4 regions of the Micromonospora sp. NPDC000207 genome follow, and region 4 is predicted to be linked to each of the others. Evidence: riboswitches for the same ligand, from Rfam matches in the RefSeq annotation. Region 4 holds a riboswitch; each other region holds the start of a gene.
The links. Region 4 has a riboswitch for cyclic di-AMP ahead of ABT336_RS01235 (coiled-coil domain-containing protein). Riboswitches for the same ligand answer to the same signal wherever they lie in the genome.
Positions count from the first base shown of each region.

Region 1 (3,202 bases), on a different contig from region 4:
GGACCTGAAGGCCAACAACGAGGAGAAGTACCGCACCCTCTGGGCCGAGTTCGGTCGGGCCCTCAAGGAGGGTCTCCTGGAGGACCCGGACAACCGGGACACCCTGCTGGAGATCGTGTCGGTGGCCTCCACCGACGACCCGGCGGAGCTGACCACCCTCGCCGGGTACGTCGAGCGGATGAAGGACGGCCAGGGCGACATCTACTACGCCACCGGTGAGTCCCGGTCGATGATCGAGAACTCCCCGCACATGGAGGCGTTCCGGGCCAAGGGCTACGAGGTGCTCATCCTCACCGACCCGGTGGACGAGGTCTGGGTGGAGCAGGTCGGCCAGTTCGACGGCCGGTCGCTGCGCTCCATCGCCAAGGGCCAGGTCGACCTGGACACCGAGGAGGAGAAGAAGGAGGCCGAGGCCGAGCGGGAGCAGCGCACCCAGGAGTTCGCCGGTCTGCTGACCTTCCTCACCGAAAAGCTCGCCGAGAACGTCAAGGAGGTCCGGCTCTCCTCGCGGCTGACCACCTCACCGGCGTGCGTGGTGGGCGACGCGTACGACATGACCCCGACCCTGGAGAAGATGTACCGGGCGATGGGTCAGGAGGTCCCGCCGGTGAAGCGGATCCTGGAACTCAACCCGACCCACCCGCTGGTCGCCGGGCTGCGTACCTCCCACGAGCAGGGTGAGGACCCGGCCGCCCTCGTCGAGACCGCCGAGCTGCTGTACGGCATGGCGCTGCTGGCCGAGGGCGGGGAGCTGACCGACCCGGCCCGGTTCACCCGGCTCCTGGCCGACCGGCTGGCCCGTACCCTCTGATCTTTTCCGGTCAGACGTGTCTCGCGGGCCCGGTGTTGCCGCACCGGACCCGCGAGACGTCACGGCCCGACGCCGGGTGTCACCCCGCCCGGCGTCGTGAGACTCAGGCCGCCGCGACCGAGCCGGGGTAGCGGGGCGGCGGTGCGACCGCAGCCAACGCGGGCCGCTCCACGTGCTGCTGCTCCTGCTCGGCCGGGTACGCCAGCTGCAACGCCCGCCGCGCCCACGTGTAGGCGGCGCACGGCTGCGGGCCGTCGGCACACTGCAGGTTCCGGCACTGCCCCTGCGCGGCATCCCGGTGCTGCTCGGCGACGACGATCGCCTGTCGCCACAGCATGGTGTCGGTCACGCCCGCCGGCACGGCGTCGCGCCGGTCGGATCCGGTGGAACTGGACATGAGCGGCCCCCCTCGTACGCGATGTCCCCTTAACCCTCACCACTCAACCCCTGTTCTAACCGTTCCGACCCGTCACAGTTGGGTGACGGTCGACACGGATGCCCTGGTCAGAGGTGTGTGAAGGCGCAGAATGCCGCCTGAGCGGCGAGTTCGCAACCCCTCCCCGTGTGGCCTGGTGAACAACCTCACGCAGCGTATGCACCCGCCCCGGGCCACCCCTACCGTCGTACGGGTCCGCCCGACGCGGACACCGCCCGCCGGAGTACGCCCAATCCATGCCCCCGGCTCCGCGGAACACTCCACCACAGGGCATGGAGCGGGGGACCCAGGTTCCACGGTGCACGTCACCTCGGGGTGAAGCCGCCCACCGGCGGCCGGGCTCCTCGGCCCGAACCCGACAGCTCACCTCGTCGGCGTGGAGGAACCCCATGGCAACTCGAACCACCTCGTCCCGCGCCCTGCGCACCCCCCGACGGATCCTCGGCACCCTCGCCGTCGGTGCCGTGACCGGCCTCGCCGCCGTGTTCGGCACCGCCGCTCCCGCCCACGCCGACAGCGTCGACTGGGACGCCATCGCCCAGTGCGAGTCCGGCGGCGACTGGAGCATCAACACCGGCAACGGCTACTTCGGTGGCCTGCAGTTCGTCCAGAGCACCTGGGAGGCGTACGGCGGCCTCCAGTACGCCACCCGCGCCGACCTGGCCACCCGCGCCCAGCAGATCGCCGTCGCCGAGCAGGTCCTGCAGGGCCAGGGCATCGGGGCCTGGCCGACCTGCGGCCCCCTGGGTGGCCCGGTCTCCCCCTCGGGCGGGTCGACCTCCGCCGCCGACGCCGCCGCCCAGCGCGCCGAGCAGCCCGCGTCGCGCAGCACCGACCGGGACACGTACGTCGTCGAGGCCGGTGACACCCTCGTGAAGATCGCCGCCGCCCACGACGTCACCGGCGGGTGGCAGGGTCTGCACGAGCGCAACAAGGACGTCATCGGCGACGACCCGGGCCTGATCATCCCCGGTCAGCGGCTCACCCTCTGACGTCGAGGCGAAACCCGGCCGGGGCGCACCTCCCGGCCGGGTTCCCCGCCGCCCTTCCCCGCCGGTCGTGCCGGACCGTCCGGTTCTCCGCCCACCTGGGCGCTGGGTTCCGTCCCCGCGCGGGTATCTCCAGGGTGGACACGCGTAGTGACGTCGCCGGTGGGGTACCAGCGACAACCATGAGCACGAAAACCCTGGACGAGCGCCCCACGGACCCGGCCCGCCCCGACCCGACCGCCGACTCGACCACCACCGACCCGGCCGCCACGGACCCCGTCGGCACCGATCCGGCGGGCGGCACCGATCGGGCGGGTGGCACGACGACGCTGGGCACCGTGGCCGTCGTCGCACACCGTAAGAAGACCTTCGGCGGCGGGCTCGACGAACTCCGCGCCGCCCTGGTCGGCGCGGGGGTGAAGAACCTGCTCTGGTACGAGGTGCCGAAGAGCCGCAAGGCGCCGAAGAAGGTCCGTAAGGCCCTCGACGAGGGGGCCGAACTGGTCTTCGTCTGGGGCGGCGACGGCACCGTCCAGCGCAGTGCGGACGCCATGGCCGGATCCGGGGTCCCGATGGCCGTCCTGCCGGCCGGGACCGCCAACCTCTTCGCCACCAACCTGGGCATCCCCACCGACCTGCCCGAGGCGGTCAGGATCGGTCTGCACGGCCCGCGCCGCACCGTCGACCTGGGCAAGGTCAACGGGGAACACTTCGCGGTGATGGCCGGTGCCGGGTTCGACGCCGAGTTGATCCGTGACGCCGACCGTAACCTCAAGGGCCGCCTCGGCCGCCTCGCCTACGTCCTGACCGGGCTGCGACACGTGCGCGGCGAGTGCGTCCGGACCCGGATCAGAATCGACGGCAGCGACTGGTTCGACGGAGAGGCCAGCTGCGTGCTCTTCGGCAACGTCGGCACCATCACCGGCGGCATCCCCGCCTTCGACGACGCCCGCCCTGACGACGGTG
Region 1 covers NZ_JBEPEQ010000009.1:4,253-7,454, forward strand. Annotated here, with positions in the region: gene htpG (molecular chaperone HtpG) at 1-811, shown strand, start outside; gene ABT336_RS04285 (hypothetical protein) at 915-1,208, opposite strand; cyclic di-AMP (ydaO/yuaA leader) riboswitch at 1,507-1,619, shown strand; gene ABT336_RS04290 (transglycosylase family protein) at 1,637-2,239, shown strand; gene ABT336_RS04295 (diacylglycerol/lipid kinase family protein) at 2,419-3,202, shown strand, end outside.
Region 1: another riboswitch for cyclic di-AMP. It lies ahead of ABT336_RS04290 (transglycosylase family protein); the one in region 4 lies ahead of ABT336_RS01235 (coiled-coil domain-containing protein).

Region 2 (3,202 bases), on a different contig from region 4:
ACGAGGTGCTGACCGCGCTGTTGCAGACCGATCCGGCGGAGTCGGCCCGGTGGCACACCCGTACCCGCTACCTCGGGGACTTCCCGGCCGAGTCCTACGCCGAGGTGTTCCTGGCGGCCGCCCGGCGGCACCTGGACCCGGCGTGGACCCCGCCGGGTCCGCGTACCGGCGCAGGTGCCGGGCTGGCCGACGCCGCCACCGGGCCGCTCTCCCCCACCGGCTGAGCGACCGACCCACCGCGACGAGACGGGCACCGCTCTCCCCCACCGGCTGAGTGGCCACCGGAACGGGTGCCGCCCCCCATCGGCTGAGCGACCCCGACGAGAACGAGACGGGCGCCGTCCCCCTGCGCAGGGGGACGGTGCCCGTCTCGTGGATCGGGTGGGGACTGCCGGCTCAGGCGGAGTAGCCCCGGCTGGCGATCCAGTCGGCAAGAGTGCCCACTGTCAGCCAGTACGTCGGGACCGCCGGGTTCGCCGAGTCGGCGATCTTGACGGTCCGGCCGTCGTCGCGGTAGCCGACCACCGCGACGTAGTGTCCGCCCGGGAAGGAGTGCCAGCCCCCGGCGAGGTCGGTGGTGGTCCCGGCCACGTTCACCACCACGCCGCGCTCGTCGGCGACCGCCGCGACCAGGTCGGCCCGGAGCCGCTCGGTCTGGGCGGTGGTGGCGGCGTTGCCGGGGATCATCGTGGTCCGGTACGGGCTGCCGTCCACCACCTGGTTGAGCACCCGGGTGGTGTCGGCGGCCGAGTTGGTGCCCATCGTCGTGGTGCCGAGCCGCACCGCCAGGTCGTCCTGGGTCCGGGCCAGGCCCATGGCCGACAGCGCGTTGCGTACCGCCGCCGGGCCGCAGTAGTAGTAGGTGATCTGGGACTGGTGGTCGTGGTCGAGGACCCTCGACGCGGGCGGCTTGGGAGTCGCCGTACGGGTCAGATCGGCCGCCGGGGCTGTGGTGCTGGTGGCGCTGCTCGCCGTCGCCGTCGGAGCGGGGCTCTGCGAACGGGCGGTGGCGGTCGGGGCCGGGGTGGTCAGCGACGGCGCCGGGGTCTGCGGCGCGCTCAACTCGGCGCGGGCGGGGAGGTCACCGGCGTAGGGGGCCTGCTCGGCGACGGCGGCCGGGGTGGGCTGATCGAGGTCGGACCCGTCACCGGTGACGGCGACGCCGACTCCGACGCCCGAGGCCACCATGAGGGTCGCGGCCGAGGCGGCGACGACCTGGTACTGGCGGTCTGCGGTGAGCCGCCGCAGCTGTCGCCTGAGATGGTGTCTCACTGTCGACTGGAGGGGATGGTGAGGCAAGGAACGGGGCTCCTTCCGATTCCGCCTACCGGGTTAGCTGACGGATTCGGGCGGGAAGAAGTCGCCCTACCGGGAGCGTCGGCTCCCGGATTCACCCCGGACTACGTGGGTCCCCGGCTCGTCCTGAGACGATTGAGCGGGTCGGGGCGGCGTCGCTTCTTGCGATCGGGAACCGCACCGGACGCAGCGACACTACTGGCCGAGCTTTTCCCTGCCAACCCGGCTTGACCTGCTTAAACCTCGATCATGGCAGCAATCTTCACCGCAGTCCGACAGTGTCGTGTATCTATGGGACGGGCGGTTTCATCCACCCGTCGAGGTCCACAACCGGACGTTCGGTGAGCATCCCCGAGGAATTGTCGGCCAATGACGTCCGCCCTGCGTCGCGTGACCGGATCCGGCGTCCTGTGAGCGGCATCACCGTCACGGACGGGATGGGTCAGCGTCGTTCGGCGTCACCCACCGGCTGCTCGGCGGCGGACGCCCCCGAGCGCGGCCCCGGCACGACCGACTGCGGCTCGGGCTCGACCGACTGCGGCTCGGGCTCGACCGACTGCGGTCCCGGCGCGACCGACTCCGGCCCGGGCGCTACCTGTCGTGGGTCCGAACCGGGCGGCTGCGGTCCCGGCCCACGCCGGTTCCGACCGGAGCGGGAGGGGGCGAGCAGGCGCATCATCGGGGTCTCCAGGTACCTGTGCATCAGCCCGGCCAGCACCAGGTTGACAAGGAGGAAGGCCACCACCGCCACCGGCCCCCACCAGCCGGGCAGGCCGACGCCGTAGACGCCGACGAGCCGGAGCACAGTGACCATGACGAAGACGTGCACCAGGTAGAAGGCGAAGGAGACCTCGCCGAGCCAGAGCATCGGCCGGGAGCGCCAGGGTGAGCGGCGGCCGTTGATGTCGGCGTCCGCCGCAGCGGTGATGACCAGGATGTACGCCACCGACAGGACGGCCGCCCAGAGCTCGGCGCGGATGATCTCACCGGCGGCCACCCAGACGGCCACGAAGACCACGCTGGCCACCGTCAGCCGGGGACCGCGCCAGCAGCCCCGACGCATCAGCTCGGCGGCGGCGACGCCCATCCAGAACTCGAACGACCTGGTGATCGGGAAGATCTGGGTGAACCACCACCGGTACTCCGGTGGCACCAGCAGCTGCGTCGGCCAGAGCGCCAGGATCAGCAGCGGTACGGCGACGACGACGGCCCAGAGCATCCAGGGCCGGGCCCGCCGGATCGCCGGGAGCGCGAACGGCAGACAGAGGTAGAAGAACAGCTCGCAGGAGAGCGACCAGCTCACCGTGTTGATGCTGTAGAAGTGGCCCGGAGTGGGGTCCCACGCCTGCAACAGCAGCAGGTTGGTGAGCGCCACCTGACCGTTGACCGGGTCGACGAAGTAGAGACCGACCAGCAGCACGACCATCCACATCAGAACGTGGTTGGGATAGATCTTCGCGGCCCGGCGACGCCAGAAGGCCCGTTTCGAGTCCTCGGGGCGGGCCGACCAGACCAGGACGAAACCGCTGAGGATGAAGAAGAACTGCACTCCGGAGAGGCCGAGGGTGAAGACCTTCTCCAACACGCCCTGGGGTCCCGGCTCGGCGACGACCCGCATGGTGGCGGCGTGGAACCCGTACACCAGCAGGGCGGCGATCCACCGCAGTCCGGTCAGCGAGGGCAGCCGGGACAGGGCGGGGGTCGCTCCGGTGGCGGTCGCGCTGGTCGCCGATACGCTGGTCACGCCACCACACCGACCACGACCGTACGAACCACCACGACGTCTCCTCCTCCACGCTCCGTCGCCGGGGGTCGACCGGCCGCCGCCGGGGACCATACCGCAATCGGACGACCGCTCATCTTCGCGGCCGAATCGGACGGTGGTGACGGGCGTGGAGTAGGTAAG
Region 2 covers NZ_JBEPEQ010000124.1:1,154-4,355, forward strand. Annotated here, with positions in the region: partial or broken gene ABT336_RS23520 (CDP-glycerol glycerophosphotransferase family protein) at 1-224, shown strand, start outside; gene ABT336_RS23525 (C39 family peptidase) at 397-1,272, opposite strand; cyclic di-AMP (ydaO/yuaA leader) riboswitch at 1,307-1,448, opposite strand; gene ABT336_RS23530 (acyltransferase family protein) at 1,739-3,040, opposite strand.
Region 2: another riboswitch for cyclic di-AMP. It lies ahead of ABT336_RS23525 (C39 family peptidase); the one in region 4 lies ahead of ABT336_RS01235 (coiled-coil domain-containing protein).

Region 3 (3,202 bases), on a different contig from region 4:
GTGGCAAGCTCACCCCGGTCCAGCCTGTCGACGGCGGGGTCACCTACCACGACCCGTGCTACCTGGGCCGCCACAACCGGGTCTTCGCCCCGCCGCGTGAGGTCCTGGGCAGCGCCATCGGCGGCGGCACGGGCGACGCCGGTCTGATCGAGATGCCGCGCAACAGCGAGCGCTCGTTCTGCTGCGGTGCCGGGGGCGCGCGAATGTGGATGGAGGAGCGGATCGGCAAGCGGATCAACGTGGACCGGGTCGAGGAGGCCATGTCCACCGGGGCGAAGACGGTCGCCGTCGGCTGCCCGTTCTGCTCGACGATGCTCAACGACGGGGTCAACGGCAAGGGGGCCGGAGAAGAGGTCGAGGTGGTCGACGTGGCCAGCGTCCTGCTCCGCTCGGTCCGGCCGGAGTGACCGGAGGGTGACCGACCCCGATATTGATGGGTACCCCTCGATCGTCGAATAGCGGATACCGTTGGTGTGCAAGCGATTGCTTCACCGTAATGGTGAAGATTGTCTTCTTGCCCCGATCGCTTTGCTTCCCTAATGTTGGGCACCGGCCGCTTGTGGGTCGTCTGTCTCGCCCTCCCCTCCTCGCGAGGCGCCCGGCGGCCGGTCGGCAAAGGAGTCGGTGCCGGTGGCGAGCCTGCCCCCTCATCGTCGTGTCCCGAAAACGCCCGCCCGAGTACGCGGCGCGCGACGGGCATTGGCGCGTCTGACAGCCCTGTGTGCTGCCGTGATCGTCGGCGCCGGGATGCTCGCCGTACCGGCGCAGGCGGAGCCCACGGTCGAGGAGATCGAAGCGCAGATCGAAAAGCAGTGGCGCCAGCTGGAACCCACCATCGAGCAGTACAACAAGGTGCGGTCCGAGCTGAGGGTCAACCGCAAGAAGTCCGACGACCTCGCGAAGAAGATCGAGCCGTTGCAGCTCGAAAGCGAGTTGGCGCTGAACCGGATCGGTGAACTCGCCTCCCGGTACTACATCATCGGTCCCTCGTACGAGCTGGGCGCGGTGCTGGTGAACAGCCGCCCCGGGCAGCTCGGCGAACAGCTGACCCTGCTGGACCGGGTGGCCACCGAGCAGCGTCGGCAGATCGAGGACGTCCTGGCCGTTCAGGCCAGGTTCAACACCCAGAAGGAGAAGCTGGACACCCTCGTCACCACCCAGGTCAAGCAGGAGAAGGACCTGGCGAACCGGCGCAAGAAGATCGAGGGTGAGATCAAGACCCTCCGGGCTTCGATGCCGAAGACCACAGTGCAGACCGCCAACTGCCCCACCATCAACGGGGTGGTCAACGCGGCGGCGCGTACCGCCATCCGGACCGCCTGCGCCCAGATCGGCAAGCCGTACGTGTTCGGGTCCACCGGGCCGAACTCCTTCGACTGCTCCGGGCTGACCCAGTACGCGTACCGGGCCGCAGGCATCAGCCTCACCCACTTCACCGGGGCGCAGTGGAACGAGGGCCGGGCGATCCCGCGTAACGAGGCCCGCCCCGGCGATCTGGTCTTCTTCCGCAGCGACCTCAGTCACGTCGGCATCTACCTGGGCAACGACAAGATGGTGCACGCGGCGAGAGCCGGTGTCCCGGTCAACGTCTCCAGCATCAACACGATGCCGGTAGCCGGGTTCCGACGACCCGGCTGACCCTCGGCGTACCTGAGGCCCTCCGTCGTCGACCACCGACGACGGAGGGCCTTCGCGTGTGGCCTCGACGGCGGGTCCTTCGCGCACCGGCCGTCGGCTCCGCGCGTCGGTGACCGGCGTCGTGTGTCGGTCACGCCGCGCCCGAGAGTGAACGAACGTGAGACGGAGTGTCACGTATCGCTCCGTTGCGGATAGGTGGTCGTCTCTCTACGCTGGTGAACCGTCGGTCGGCAGCAGAACCGTCCAACCCGGGCGGTCACGAACGACACCGCCGAGTCGCCCGCACGGGTGATCCGGGAACCCAGGTACGTCGGGGTGAATCCGCAGTCCGCTGCGGTAGGGCGTCCCCTTCCGCCCGAACCCGTCAGCTGACCCGGTAGGCGGTTCCGTCGAAGGAGTACCGAGCCCGGTGGCACTTCATGCCCCGCGGCCACCGTCCACCAGGTCGGCGAAGGTCGACCCGGTGCCGGCTGGGCCGCGTCCACGCTCGTTCCGCTGCACCACAGCACTGGCCGCGACCGCTGCGGTCCTGGTCGGGGCCGCCGTCCTCGGGGTCCCCGCCCCGGCGTACGCCGAACCGTCGGTGACCGATCTCGAACGGCAGATCGACAGGGACTGGCACCGACTCGAACCGCTCATCGAACGGCACAACGCCGTCCGGCAGGACCTCGCCGACAGGCGTCGGGAGGCCGCCGCCCTGGCGGCCAGGATCGACCCGCTGCAACGCCAGGTCGACGCGGCGATGAAGCAGGTCAGCGACCTGGCAGTGCGGGCGTACAAGGGTGAGAGCTTCTCGGCGCTCAACCTGATGCTCTCCGGGCGCACCCCCGGTGAACTGGTCGGCCGGATCGAGCTGATGGACCGGTTCGCCCACCGCCGGCAGGAGGACGTCCGGGCCGTCCGGGACCTGCGTGACGAACTGGCGGCCGGGAAGACCCGACTCGACCGGATGATCGTCCAACTGACCCGGGCGGAGAGGGGACTCGCCGCCAGCCGTCGGCAGATCGACGCCGAGATCGACAGGTTGCAGAAGCTGCGGCTGCGGGCGTACGACAGTGGTGCCGGTGGGCCGCTCCGCCCGGCGCCCTGCCCCGTCACCTACCCCGGGGGTACGGCAGGTGACGTGGTCCGGTTCGCCTGCGCCCAGATCGGGAAGCCGTACGTCTGGGGCGCCGAGGGGCCGAAGGCGTACGACTGCTCGGGTCTGATGCTCGCGGCCTGGGCGAAGGGCGGCGTGGCGCTGCCGCACAACGCCGCCCGGCAGCGGAAGGTGACCACCCCGGTGAGCCGCGCCGACCTGCGCCCCGGCGACCTCGTCTTCTACTACCGCGACGTGCACCACGTGGGCATGTACGTCGGTGACGGCTGGGTGGTGCACGCCGCCCGGTCCGGGGTGCCGGTGCGGATGAAGCGCCTCGGTGACGCCCCGATCCACAGCTTCGGTCGCCCCGGCAAGGGCTGACCGTTCCGGCTGTCGGCGGGTGGACGTCGGCCCGTGAGACCGACGTGGTGTCCCTGCCGACGGCAGGCCCGGGTACCGCTGTCGCGGTGGTGCCCTGCGCGC
Region 3 covers NZ_JBEPEQ010000184.1:2-3,203, reverse strand. Annotated here, with positions in the region: gene ABT336_RS26350 ((Fe-S)-binding protein) at 1-407, shown strand, start outside; gene ABT336_RS26345 (C40 family peptidase) at 625-1,638, shown strand; cyclic di-AMP (ydaO/yuaA leader) riboswitch at 1,898-2,038, shown strand; gene ABT336_RS26340 (C40 family peptidase) at 2,102-3,100, shown strand.
Region 3: another riboswitch for cyclic di-AMP. It lies ahead of ABT336_RS26340 (C40 family peptidase); the one in region 4 lies ahead of ABT336_RS01235 (coiled-coil domain-containing protein).

Region 4 (3,202 bases):
ACGAAAACGCCGGGCGTACGCCTCGTCGGGCACGAAGAACGCCCGGTGCCCCACCGTCGTGGCGGGACACCGGGCGTACCCGAGGGTCAGTACACCGACAGGTGCACGTGGTTGGTGTGGTCGCTGGACGGGTCCCCACCCGCTCCGCTGTAGGCTCGCCAGCCGCTGCTGGGCAGCCAGATCTGCCGGTACCAGATCACGTACAGCACGGCCAGCCGGTCGGCGTTGCGGACGTAGTACGCGGCGAGGTTGTTGCCGTACGTCCGGTCCCCGCCGGTGGCGTGCCCACCGAATCCGTTGCGCTGTGCGGCGAAGTCGCACGCCCGACCCTTGGGGTGCTCACCGGAGCCGCCCGGCCGGTAGCAGGAGACGTACCGGGTGAAGCCGGCGGCCTTGGCCTGGTTGAGGGCGTGCAGGGTCCGGGGGGTGATGCACCCGTTGGCCGGGGTGGGGTCGTTGACGCTGCACGACTCCCGGGGCCAGGACCCGTCGGAGTTGCGCGGGGCGGGCTTGGCGGTCTTGGTGCTGTTCCCGCCCGGTCCGCTGGACCCCGTGGACCCGCTGGACCCACTCGACCCGCCGCTGCTGCTGCGCTGCTGGGCCTGTTGCTGCTGCTGTTGCTGGCGGCGGCGCTCGGCCTCCTCACGGCGCTCCTGCGTGACGGCGACGTCGAGGGCCTTCTCGGCCTGGTCCTTGCGCTTTGCCATCGTCGCGACCTGTTTGCGCTGCTCGTTGACCTCGGCATCCAGTTCGACCTTGGTCCGGGCGGACTGGTTGCGGGTCTCCTGGAGCTTGCGCAGCTCCCGCTCCTCGCTGGCGGCGACCTGGTCGAGCGCGGCGGCCCGGTCCATGAAGCCCTCCGGGGAGGTCGCGTTGAGCAGGGCGTTCGCCGCGCCGAGTCGGCCGGTCCGGTACGCGACCTGGGCGATCTCACCGACCTTGGTGTTCTGGACGGCCAGGTCGGAGTCGATGGTCTTGAGCCGACCGTTGAGTTCCTGTTGCCGCTGTGTCGACTTCTCGAGCTTGGCCTTCGCCTCCAGCCATCCCTTGCTGGCCGCCTCCAGCTGGTTGCGCAGAGCCGGGGTGCCGCCCTCGGGATCGGCGTCGGGTGCCGCCAGCAGACCTCCCCGGGTCGCGGCCTGGGCCGGACCGACCGGTGCGACCGCGCCACCGAGGGCGAGGGTCGCGACGAGCAGGGCCGCCATCCGGGCGGTGATGCGTCGCGGTGATGCCACTACTGCCAATGGACCTGTCCTTCCGTCAACCGCCGACCGGGTTAGCTGACGGGTTCGGGACGGAAGATCCCTACCGCTGACGCGGATGCACCCCAGGAACGTGGTTCCCCGGCTCGCCCGGGTGGGCGATTAGGCGGCGGCCACCGTGGGCGCCGATGGGCGCCGCCCGGCGGAGGCCGGGACCGAGCCTACCGGGGTGGGTGTGACGGTTGCAGTCAAAGTGACCGATGGTGTCGGAGAGGCGCACGACAAAGCGCAGCAAAAAGAACATTCCTCGTGGAAATTTAAGCCTGTGCTAATCACCACTCGATGGTTCCGCAGACACCCGCTGACGCTCCGGGTTCGACCTGCAACGTGGCGTGCTCGATGTGGAACTCCTCCCGGAGCGTGGTCCGGGCCGCCGCGAGCACCGTGGCGACCTCCGCGCCCGGGGTGGTGGTCAGGTGGGCCGAGGCGACCTCCATCCCGGAGGTGAGCGTCCACAGGTGCAGGTCGTGCACCTCGGCCACGCCGGGGACCGCCGAGAGCCGGTCGTGCACCTCGGTCACCTGGAGGTGTTCCGGGGCGGCCTGGACCAGGATGCGCAGGGCGGCCCGGGCCAGCCGCCAGGTCCGGGGGAGGATGAACACGCCGATCGCGACCGCCACCACCGGGTCCACCCACCACCAGCCGGTGAACGCGATGACCAGCGCGGCGGCGATCACCCCGACCGAGCCGACCAGGTCGGCGAGCACCTCCAGGTACGCGCCGCGCAGGTTGATGCTCTCCTCGGCGCCCTTGCGCAGCAGTCCGAAGGCGACCACGTTGGCCAGCAGGCCGAGCACCGCCACCCCGAGCATCGGGCCGGTGAGGACCTCCGGCGGATCGCCGATCCGGCGGGCCGCCTCGACGAGGACGTAGACCGCGACCCCGCTGAGCAGCGCCGCGTTGGCCAGGGCGGCGAGCACCTCCAGGCGGTAGAGGCCGAAGGTGCGCTGCGGGTCGGTGGTGGCCCGGCGGGTCGCGGTGATCGCGGCCAGGGCCAGGCCGATGCCGAGCACGTCGGTGAACATGTGCCCGGCGTCGGAGAGCAGGGCCAGCGAGCCGGTGCGGAAGGCGGCGACGGTCTGCACCACTGTGAAGACGGCCAGCAGGGCCAGTGCGGCCCAGAGTCTGCCGACGTGTCGATGGGCGGCGTTCGCCACCGCCGCCGAGTGATCGTGCCCTGCGCCCACGCCCACACCCTCCGTCGTCCGACCCGACCGGGATACAACCTATGCTTACATCGCTATGTATGCAAGTGTCGGACGAGGGGAGGCCGGTCGACAGTCGGAGTCGACGTTCAGCCGGTGGGATCGAGGGTGACCAGGCGCTGGGTGGCCCGGGACAGCGCGACGTAGAGCGTACGAACCCCGGAACCCGGATCGGCCCGGATCTCCCCGGGCGCGACGAGCACCACCCCGTCGTACTCCATGCCCTTGGCCTGGAGGCTCGTCACCACCTGGAGCCGGGGCTCGGCCACCTCGGCCAGCCACCCGGCCACCTCGCGGTGGCGGTGCACCGGCGTGATCACGCCGACGGTCCCCGGCACCTCGGCCAACATGGCCGTCGCCGCGGCCACCGTCTCCGGCGCCAACTCGGCCGCCGACAGCACCCGCTGCACCGGCTCCACCCCGGTGGAGCGGACCGCGACGGGAAGGGGCAGGTCCGGGTCCACCCGACGGATCTCGGCCGCCGCCACCGCGAAGATCTCCGCCGGGTTGCGGTAGTTGGTGGTCAACGTGAACCGGTGCCGCCGACGTCGACCCAGCGCCTGGTCCCGGGCCCGGGTCAGCTCCGCCGGGTCACCCGTCCAGGCGGTCTGGGCCGGGTCGCCGACGACGGTCCAGGACGCCAGCCGCCCCCGTCGGCCGATCATCCGCCACTGCATCGGCGAGACGTCCTGCGCCTCGTCGACGACCACGTGGGCGTACTCCCGGTAGTCCTCC
Region 4 covers NZ_JBEPEQ010000002.1:61,356-64,557, forward strand. Annotated here, with positions in the region: gene ABT336_RS01235 (coiled-coil domain-containing protein) at 87-1,205, opposite strand; cyclic di-AMP (ydaO/yuaA leader) riboswitch at 1,251-1,381, opposite strand; gene ABT336_RS01240 (cation diffusion facilitator family transporter) at 1,535-2,449, opposite strand; gene ABT336_RS01245 (HelD family protein) at 2,557-3,202, opposite strand, start outside.